2 regions of the Methylobacterium carpenticola genome follow, and region 2 is predicted to be linked to the other one. Evidence: riboswitches for the same ligand, from Rfam matches in the RefSeq annotation. Region 2 holds a riboswitch; the other holds the start of a gene.
What was found. Region 2 has a riboswitch for glycine ahead of gcvT (glycine cleavage system aminomethyltransferase GcvT). Riboswitches for the same ligand answer to the same signal wherever they lie in the genome.
Positions count from the first base shown of each region.

Region 1: it holds a riboswitch for glycine, as region 2 does, so the genes downstream of both, ACE101_RS08105 (D-amino acid dehydrogenase) here and gcvT (glycine cleavage system aminomethyltransferase GcvT) in region 2, are expected to answer to the same signal.

Region 1 covers NZ_JBHZEO010000001.1:1,675,610-1,680,015, reverse strand. The annotation lists gene ACE101_RS08115 (sigma-70 family RNA polymerase sigma factor) at 1-313, shown strand, start outside; gene ACE101_RS08110 (hypothetical protein) at 358-624, opposite strand; gene ACE101_RS08105 (D-amino acid dehydrogenase) at 1,016-2,296, opposite strand; glycine riboswitch at 2,357-2,452, opposite strand; glycine riboswitch at 2,456-2,555, opposite strand; gene ACE101_RS08100 (winged helix-turn-helix transcriptional regulator) at 2,683-3,111, opposite strand; gene ACE101_RS08095 (NAD(P)H-binding protein) at 3,190-4,071, shown strand; gene ACE101_RS08090 (SulP family inorganic anion transporter) at 4,138-4,406, opposite strand, start outside.
Region 2 covers NZ_JBHZEO010000001.1:2,683,145-2,687,550, reverse strand. The annotation lists partial or broken gene ACE101_RS12665 (IS701 family transposase) at 1-543, opposite strand, end outside; gene ACE101_RS12660 (spermidine synthase) at 1,083-1,772, shown strand; glycine riboswitch at 1,861-1,963, shown strand; gene gcvT (glycine cleavage system aminomethyltransferase GcvT) at 2,110-3,252, shown strand; gene gcvH (glycine cleavage system protein GcvH) at 3,272-3,634, shown strand; gene gcvP (aminomethyl-transferring glycine dehydrogenase) at 3,652-4,406, shown strand, end outside.

The sequences.
Region 1 (4,406 bases), 1.0 Mb from region 2:
CTACACGGTCGCGCGCAAGCGGCGCCGGGAGGTGGAGGATGTGGACGATGCCGCGGCCGCGCGGATGATCGCCCTGCCGGATCAGGAGGAGGGGATCGCGCTGCGCGAGGTCTGGGGTCAGGTGGCGTGCCTGCCGCCGCTCCAGCGGGAGGCCCTGCTCCTCGTGGCGGTGCGGGGGCTGACCTACGAGGCCGCCGCCCAATTGATGCACTGCCAGGTCGGCACGGTGAAGAGCCGCGTCAGCCGCGCCCGGTCCGCGCTGGTCGAGGCCCTCGGCGGTCCCGAGGTCTATTTCGAGAACGCCCTGCGGTGAGAGAGCCGGGCGGGATGCGCCCGCCCGGCCTCATTCCGGGGTGCTCAGCGGCCGGTGCCGGTGTTCCGCGACGCGGCGGGATCGTGGCCCGGCGCGTAGCCCGAGGCCCCGGACGTCCCCTTCACGCTGCCGGTGCTCTGCATCTCGTGGCCGGGGGTGTAGCCGGAGGCGCCGGTGGTCCCCTTGACGCTGCCGCGCTCCTGCATCCGCTGGCCGGGCGGCTCGTTCTGCGGGTTCGTCGCGCGGGTCTGCGCCACGGCGGCGGTGCCGAGGAGCGCCAAGGCGGTCGCGACGGACAAGGCACGCTTCATGATGGTCTCCCTTCCGGTATCGGGGTGCCCGCGAGCGGGCAGGCCCTCACAACGGACGTCCGCGGGCGACCGTTCCGTTCTCCGGACATGGCAGATCCGGCCCGCGGCGCAGGATCGGGCCGGCGATCGCCGGGTTTGCGGTCTGGCTCGCGAGTTCCGGCCTGGACGCGGGATCTCCTCTCCCGCTCCGGCTTTCGGATTGGCATGTCGGGTCGTGAGCATCGCCTCGCCCCGCTCGTGGGGAGAGGAGACCGCCGCCTCATCCGGAAAGATTTGGAGAGGCGTTCGGTTGGGGCTCTTTCGGTTGGGGCTCTTTGGACTTCAAAGACCCTCGCGGACCGAGGCCATCGGCCCCGGTCGCGCCCCTGACGGGAAACGGGCTGCGCGGGCCTCAGGCGGCGCGGGCCGTCGGGTAGTGCCGCTCGGCGGGCAGGCTCAGGGCGACGGCGTCGGCGGCGAGCTGGGCGGTGGCGGCCGAGAGCGTCCAGCCGAGATGGCCGTGGCCGGTGTTGTAGAAGATGCCCGGCAGGCGACCCGGGCCGACGCGGGGCAGCATCCCCGGCAGCATCGGCCGCAGGCCGCTCCAGGCCACCACGCGGTCGGTCGCCACGCCCGGGAACTGCTCGCGGGTCCAGCGCACCAGCGGCTCGATGCGGTCGTGGCGGATGTCGCGGTTGAAGCCGTTGAACTCCGCGGTGCCGGCCACCCGGAAGCGGTCGCGGCCGAGCCGGCTCGTGACGATCTTGGTGGCGTCGTCGAGGATGCTGACGGTCGGAGCGGCGTCCTGGCTCTCGGGCGTCTGCAGGTGCACCGTGATCGAGTAGCCCTTCACCGGGTAGATGTTGACGCGGTCGCCGAGCGCGCTGGCGAGCGTGCGGCTCGCGCAGCCGGCGCAGATCACCACGCTGTCGACGGGCATCGATTCCGCGGCCGCCGCCGGGGCGCCGTCGACCCGCGCCGCCGGCTGCCAGCTGATCCGGTAGCCGCCCTCCGCCTGCGGGACGATCGCCGCGATGGCGGCGTCGTAGCGGAACGTGACGCCCTTGCGGGCGCAGGCCTCGGCGAGGCCGCGGGTGAACTTGTGGATGTCGCCGGTCGAGTCGGACGGGGTGAAGAAGCCGCCGTAATAGGCGCCCTGGAGCGTCGGCTCGATCTGCCGGATCTCCTCGGGCGTGATCGGGTCGCGCTCGAGGCCACCCTCGCGCAACAGCGCGTTGACCGTCATCGCCTTCTCGAACCCGGCCTTGTCCCGGTAGAAATGCAGGATGCCGCGCTTCTCGAGGTTGAAGTCGATCTTCTCGCGCTCCGCGATGGCGAACATGTGCTCGCGCGAGGCCAGCGCCAGCCGCACCGTCTCGATCGTGTTGGCCTTGTACCGGCCGATCTGGCCCACGAATTCCGCCATCCACGAATACTTGTGCCAGCTCGGCTTCGGGTTGACGAGCAGCGGCGCGTCACGCCGCATCATCCACTTCAAGCCCTGGACGATGGTGGAGAGCTTGTTCCAGACCTCGGCGTTGCTGACCGAGAGCTGCCCGCCATTGGCGAAGGAGGTTTCCATCGCGGCGTAGCGCTGGCGGTCGAAGACGGTGACGTCGTAGCCGCGCTCCGCCAGCGCATAGGCGGTCGTCACGCCGGTGATGCCGGCGCCGATCACAGCGATATGGGTCATCGATCTGGTCCTGTGAGCATGAGTTGGCAGAGAGCCGATTCCGGTCGGTCCCTGCGCCCCATCTGTCACGGTACCTGAGAGCTTGATTCGCCACGCGCGAGCGTGGGCGAACGTCCCCTTCGGTGGATGGCCTGTTTCAGCCACCTCTCTCCAGATCGTCCTGGCGACACGGTTCTTGGTGCCTGAGAGTTTCCGGGGCGGTTGCTCCGTCGGCGCCGAGGCGGCGGTGACGCCCCTCGATCTCTCCCGCATCGCGTGTTTGGACGCCGGAGATGTACCTTCGTGGGGGGTGGGCCGCAAGCGGTGCGGTGCTCAAAATCCTCTCACGACTGGGTCAAAAACCGGGCAGGTGCGCCCTTCTCTGACGCATGGGAAGCGCCGCGCCCTCACGCACCCACATCGAAGCGGTTCCGGGCCTCGCGGATCGCCGGATGGCTGCGCTCGGCCCAGGCGACCAGGGCGGCCACGGGCTCCAGCACGGACAGGCCGAGGGGGGCCAGCCGGTATTCCACGCTCGGCGGCTTGGTCGGGAAGACGTGGCGCGTCACGAACCCGTCCCGCTCCAGGTCGCGCAGGGTCTGGGTGAGCATGCGCTTGGAGATGTCGGGCACGCTGCGGGCGAGTTCGCTGAAGCGGCGCGGCGCGGCCGCGAGCGCGATCAGGATCAGCGTCGTCCACTTGTCGCCGATGTGGTCGAGCACGTCGCGGACCGGGCAGCGGGCCGGGTCGAGGGCGGCCTCGGTCCACGACGCGAAGGCCTGCGCGAGGGCGGTGCGGGCGCCCAGGTCGGTTCCCTCGACGTCACCCTGTCCCATGAAACTGCCTCCTTCCGCCGATGATCGGTCTCGCATAAGTACCACGTATCGGAAAGAGACCCACAGGGGAGCCATCGCATGGCCTCGTCGTCCCAGCCGCGCCTGTTCGTCACCGGCGCCAGCGGCCAGCTCGGCCGCCGCGTCATCGCCGCCCTGCGGCGCCGGGCGCCCGATGCGCACCTCGTCGCGGGCCTGCGCAGCCCCGAGGGCGAGGCGGGCGAGGCCCTACGCGCCGAGGGCGTCGAGGTGCGCCGGGCCGATTACGCGCGGCCGGAGACGCTGGCCGCGGCCTTCGCCGGCATCGACCGCCTGCTCCTGATCTCGTCGAGCGAGATCGGTCAGCGGGTGGCGCAGCACGCGAACGTCATCGCGGCGGCCAAGGCGGCGGGGATCGGCTTCCTCGCCTATACGAGCCTCCTGCACGCCGAGACCTCGCCGCTCGGGCTGGCGGGGGAGCATCGGGCGACGGAAGCGCTCCTGCGGGAATCCGGCCTGCCCTTCGCCGTGCTGCGCAACGGCTGGTACACGGAGAACTATGCCGCCTCGATCCCGGCGGCCCTCGCCCACGGCGTCCTCCTCGGCAGCGCCGGGGAGGGGCGCATCGCCTCGGCGGCCCGGGCCGATTACGCGGAGGCCGCCGCCGCCGTGCTGAGCGCCGGGACGGCTCTGGCGGGCATCCACGAACTCGCGGGCGACGAATCCTACACGCTGGCCGCGTTCGCCGCCGAGATCGCCCGGGCCTCGGGGCAGCCGGTGACCTACCGCGACCTGCCGGAGGCGGCCTTCCGCGCGGCCCTGGTCGAGGCGGGCCTGCCGGAGGCCTTCGCCTCCCTGCTTGCCGATTCCGATGCGGGAGCCGCGACGGGCGCGCTGTTCGACGATTCGCACAGCCTGAGCCGCCTGATCGGCCGGCCGACCACCCCGGCCGCGGTCACCATCGCGGCGGCCGTGCGGGGATAGAGCGCGTCCCGCCGAAGTGAATCCCGGTTCGGCGACGGGACGCGCGTCATAGCGGGAGCCGGGAGTTCAGGCGGCCGGCCGCGCGGCCTCCGCCACGCTCGCCGCGAAAAGCACCTGCGGCGGCCTCACGCCGTGGGTCAGCAGCACCCGCCGGATCGCCGGGCGGGCGCCCGCGAGGGTGACCGACGCCCCCTGCCGCTCGGCCTTGCGGACGAAGCCCGCGATGGTCGCGGCGGCGGTCGAGTCGAGGAGGGGCACTTCCGAGAGGTCGATGACGTAGGCCTTCGGCCGCTCGCCGAGCCGGTCGAGGGCGGCGCCCACCGCCCCGGCCGCCC
Region 2 (4,406 bases):
CAAGGCGATCTGCCACTTCGGCCGACCGGAGATGTCGTCGGGCACCCCCGCCGTATGTCGCCGCGCCGGATCGGAGGCCCAACCGTCAGGCAGGAACAGCCGCAGCGACACCGGGACCGGAACCTCGCCTCGGGCCAGCGTCAGCGACACCAGCGCCTGGCAGTTCGCCTTTTTGCCGAGCTGACCGCAGTACTGGCGCGGCACGCCCACGGAGTGGCGCCCCTGCTTGACCAGCGCAGTGTCGTCGACCACCAGCACGGCCTCCGGCCCGCCCACGAGCTGCTCGGCCTGCTCGGCCAGCACGCACTCGAGCCGTGCATGCGGCCAGGGCGAGGCGGACACGAAGTGGTGCAGTTGCTGCACGTTGCCGGGCGCAACGCGCGCTGCCATCGGTTCGACGCTCTTGCGCTCGCCGGGCAGGAGCAGACCTCGCAGGTAGAGCGGCGCCCAACGTCGCTGCTCGGCGCGGGACAAGGCGGCCAGAATGGGAGCCAGCCATGCCTCCAATAGTTCTAGCCAAGATTTCGACCCGACCTCATCCATCGCGCTCCTCCCGTGCACCTCAGCGAACGAGAGATAAGATGCCGTAACCTGGCAGAGTAGCGCTAGAGCGGCGCCCGATGGCCGCGTGATCGGGCGCTGCTCCAGAGCGCCTATTCACCTCTGTGATCAACACCGCCGCGCGGCTGCTGGCATCCGGAAAAATCACTCGACGGCCGCATGCGCGCTGATGCGCGTTGGCCTCGCTCCGATGCGGCCGGTCCGACCGCTCCACGAGCTTGCCGTTCTCGCGGTTGGACCAGCCGAACTGGCCTTCGGCCGGGGCGAGCGGTGATCTTTTGATGATGGAAGGGTACAGGCTGGTATCGGCCGTATCGCGCGGGCCACCGCACGATCGGGCCGTCATGGCCGGTTCCCACGCCCCGAGACGGTGCTACGGGAGATGCGTGTTCGATCCGGGCGATCGATGAGGGCGCGACACGAACCGGCCGCGCAGGGTTGGATTCCTTGGTGAACATCACGCGGCGGCGGCGGAGCCGGGCGCCGGATTATTGCCGTTCTACGACCGGAGGTACCGTCCTTTGATTCCATGGGTTCAACTTGACACCGCCGTCATTCCCGGCGAGCGCGAGCCGATGCGCCTGATGCAACGCGGCGGTGATTTCACCATTTGTGTCGGCACGATCGAGCTGATGAGCAACCGCGCCTCCAAGTCGGAGGCGGAGCTCGCCGCCCTCACCTGTGCCCGCTTGCGGGACCGTCCGCGGGCGAAGGTGCTGATCGGTGGGCTCGGCATGGGATTCACCTTGCGTGCAGCCCTCGACGCCCTCGGCCCGGATGCGCGGATCGTCGTCGCGGAACTGATGCCCGCGGTTGTGGCCTGGGCGCGTGGTCCTCTGGCCCATCTGTTCGCCGGGATCCTCGATGATCCGCGCGTCGATCTGCGGGAAGACGACGTTCTGCGTGTCATTCAGCAGGTGCCGTCCTGCTACGATGCCATCCTGCTCGACGTCGACAACGGGCCCGAGGGGCTGACGCGGCTCGAGAACGACCGGCTCTACGACGTCGAGGGCTTGAAGCAGGCCCAACGGGCGCTGCGCCCGCGCGGCATCCTGAGCGTGTGGTCGGATAAGCCCGACCGCAAGTTCAGAGCGCGCCTATGGAACACCGGTTTCGAGGTCGACCAGGTGCGGGTGCATGCCAACGGGCGAAGCGGGCGTCGTCACGTCCTCTGGCTCGCGACACGTCCGGATCATCTCTCCAGGCCGTGATCCGCGGTCAGGCAGGACCTCGCACGGCGCAGTGGCACTCCCGACGTTGCGCGGCATGCGGTCTTGTGCTTTGGTCCAACCGTCCGAACAGGGCGATACGGGAGAGCCCAGCCCGGCTCGATGAGCCTGGCATGGCGCCGACGGAGCAACCACCCCCGGAAACTCTCAGGCACAATCACCGTATCGTTGGACGATCTGGAGAGAGGCGCCGTCCGGCGTCCACCGAAGGAGAAACCTCGCACGCCCGTGCGGGGGAAGCTCTCAGGTACCCGTGACAGATGGGGGTAGCCGTGGTGCGTGAGCGCCGTCGGTTCCGTATGTCGCGGAGGACCCTGATATGTCCGTGCAGCCCGCCGAGTCGGTTGCTCTCGAAGCCACGCCCCTGCACGATCTCCACCTGCGCCTGGATGCCCGCATGGTGCCCTTCGCGGGCTACGCCATGCCGCTGCAATACCCGGCGGGCCAGCTCAAGGAGCACCTGCATACCCGCGCCGCCGCCGGGCTGTTCGATGTCTCCCACATGGGTCAGGTGGTGCTGCGCGGCGACGATCCGGACCGGATCGCGCTCGCACTGGAGCGCCTGATCCCGGCCGATCTCGCCGGGCTCCGGCCCGGCCGCCAGCGCTACGGGCTGCTCACCCACGAATCCGGCGGCATCCTGGACGACCTCATGGTCCTGCGCTTCGACGATCACCTCGTCGTCGTGGTGAACGCCGCGAACAAGCGGGCGGTCATCGCCCATCTGAGGCGGTTTCTGCCCGCCGCGGTATCGGTCGAAGAGCAGCCCGCCGCGCTGATCGCCCTGCAGGGACCGGCCGCGGAACCGGCCCTGGCGGCGCTCGCACCCGAGGTGACGACGATGCGGTTTCTCGACGTCCGGGAGGTGACCCTCCTCGGCGCGCGGGGCTTCGTCGCCCGCTCCGGCTACACGGGCGAGGACGGCTTCGAGATTTCGGTCCCGGCGGAGGCCGCCGCGGCGCTGGCGGAGGCGCTGCTGGCGCAGCCGGGCGTGCTGCCGGTCGGCCTCGGCGCCCGCGACACGCTGCGGCTCGAAGCGGGCCTCTGCCTGCACGGCGCCGACATCGACCTGACCACGAGTCCCGTCGAGGCGAGCCTGACCTTCGCGATCCCCAAGGTCCGGCGGCGGGGGGGAGCTCGCGCCGGAGGCTTCCCGGGCGAGACCCGCATCCTGCATGAACTGGAGACGGGCACCGCGCGGCGGCGCGTCGGATTGAGGCCGGAGGGACGCGCGCCGGTGCGGGCCGGCGCCCCCCTCCGCTCCGAGGCGGATGGCACATCCCTCGGCAGCGTCACCTCGGGGAGCTTCGGCCCGAGCCTCGGTGCCCCCGTGGCGATGGGCTACGTCGCGGCCGCCCACGCGCAGGCGGGCCAGCGCCTCCTCGCGGAGGTCCGCGGCCTGCCCCTGCCCCTCGTCGTGACCCCTCTCCCTTTCCTTCCCGCCACCTTCAAGCGCGCCTGACAGGCCGGAGTTAAGTCCCATGCGGCGTTTCACGGAAGAACACGAGTGGCTGACGCTCGAGGGCGAGGTCGCCACGATCGGCATCACCCAGCATGCCGCCGAGCAGCTCGGCGACCTCGTCTTCATCGAGCTGCCGAAGGTCGGGGCCGCGTTGACGAAGGGATCGGCCGCGGCGGTCGTCGAATCGGTCAAGGCGGCCTCCGAAGTCTACGCGCCGCTCGACGGCGAGGTGACGGAGGTCAACGACGCGGTCGTCACCTCCCCGGAGACCGTGAACGCCGATCCGCAAGGCGCGGGCTGGCTCTACCGGATGCGGCTCAAGGACCCCTCCGCCATGGAGGCCCTGATGGACGAGGCCGCCTACGCGGCTCTGCCGAAGTGACCGCCCCGGAGAGACGCATGGCCGCCTACGATCCGTACGACTTTGCGAACCGCCGGCACATCGGCCCGACCGTCGGCGAGATGTCCGAGATGCTGCAGCGGGTCGGCGCTGCGAGCCTCGACGCCCTGATCGACGAGACGCTGCCCCCCGACATCCGGCAGCACGAGCCGATCGAGTTCGGCCGCCCGCTGACCGAGCGCCGGGTGATCGAGCGGATGCGCGCGGTCGCCAACAAGAACCGTCTCCTCGTGTCGCTGATCGGCCAGGGCTATCACGGCACCACCATGCCGCCCGCGATCCAGCGCAACATCTTCGAGAACCCGGCCTGGTACACGGCCTACTCGCCCTATCAGCCGGAGATCAGCCAGGGCCGCCTCGAGGCGCTCCTGAACTTCCAGACGCTGGTCTGCGACCTGACCGCCCTCGACATCGCCAACGCCTCGCTCCTCGACGAGGCGACGGCGGCGGCCGAGGCGATGGGCATGGCGCAGCGGGTCGCGACGTCGAAGGCCGACGCCTTCTTCGTCGACAAGGATTGCCTGCCGCAGACGATCGCCGTGCTGCGCACGCGGGCCGCCCCGTTCGGCTGGCGCGTGATCGTCGGCGATCCCTTCCGGGACCTCGATCCGGAGCAGGTCTTCGGCGCGCTCTTCCAGTATCCGGGCGTGAACGGGGCCATTCACGATTTCGGCAGCCCGATCGCGCGCCTGCACGCGGCCGGGGCCATCGCCGTGGTGGCGGCCGATCCCCTGGCCCTCACCCTCCTCAAGGC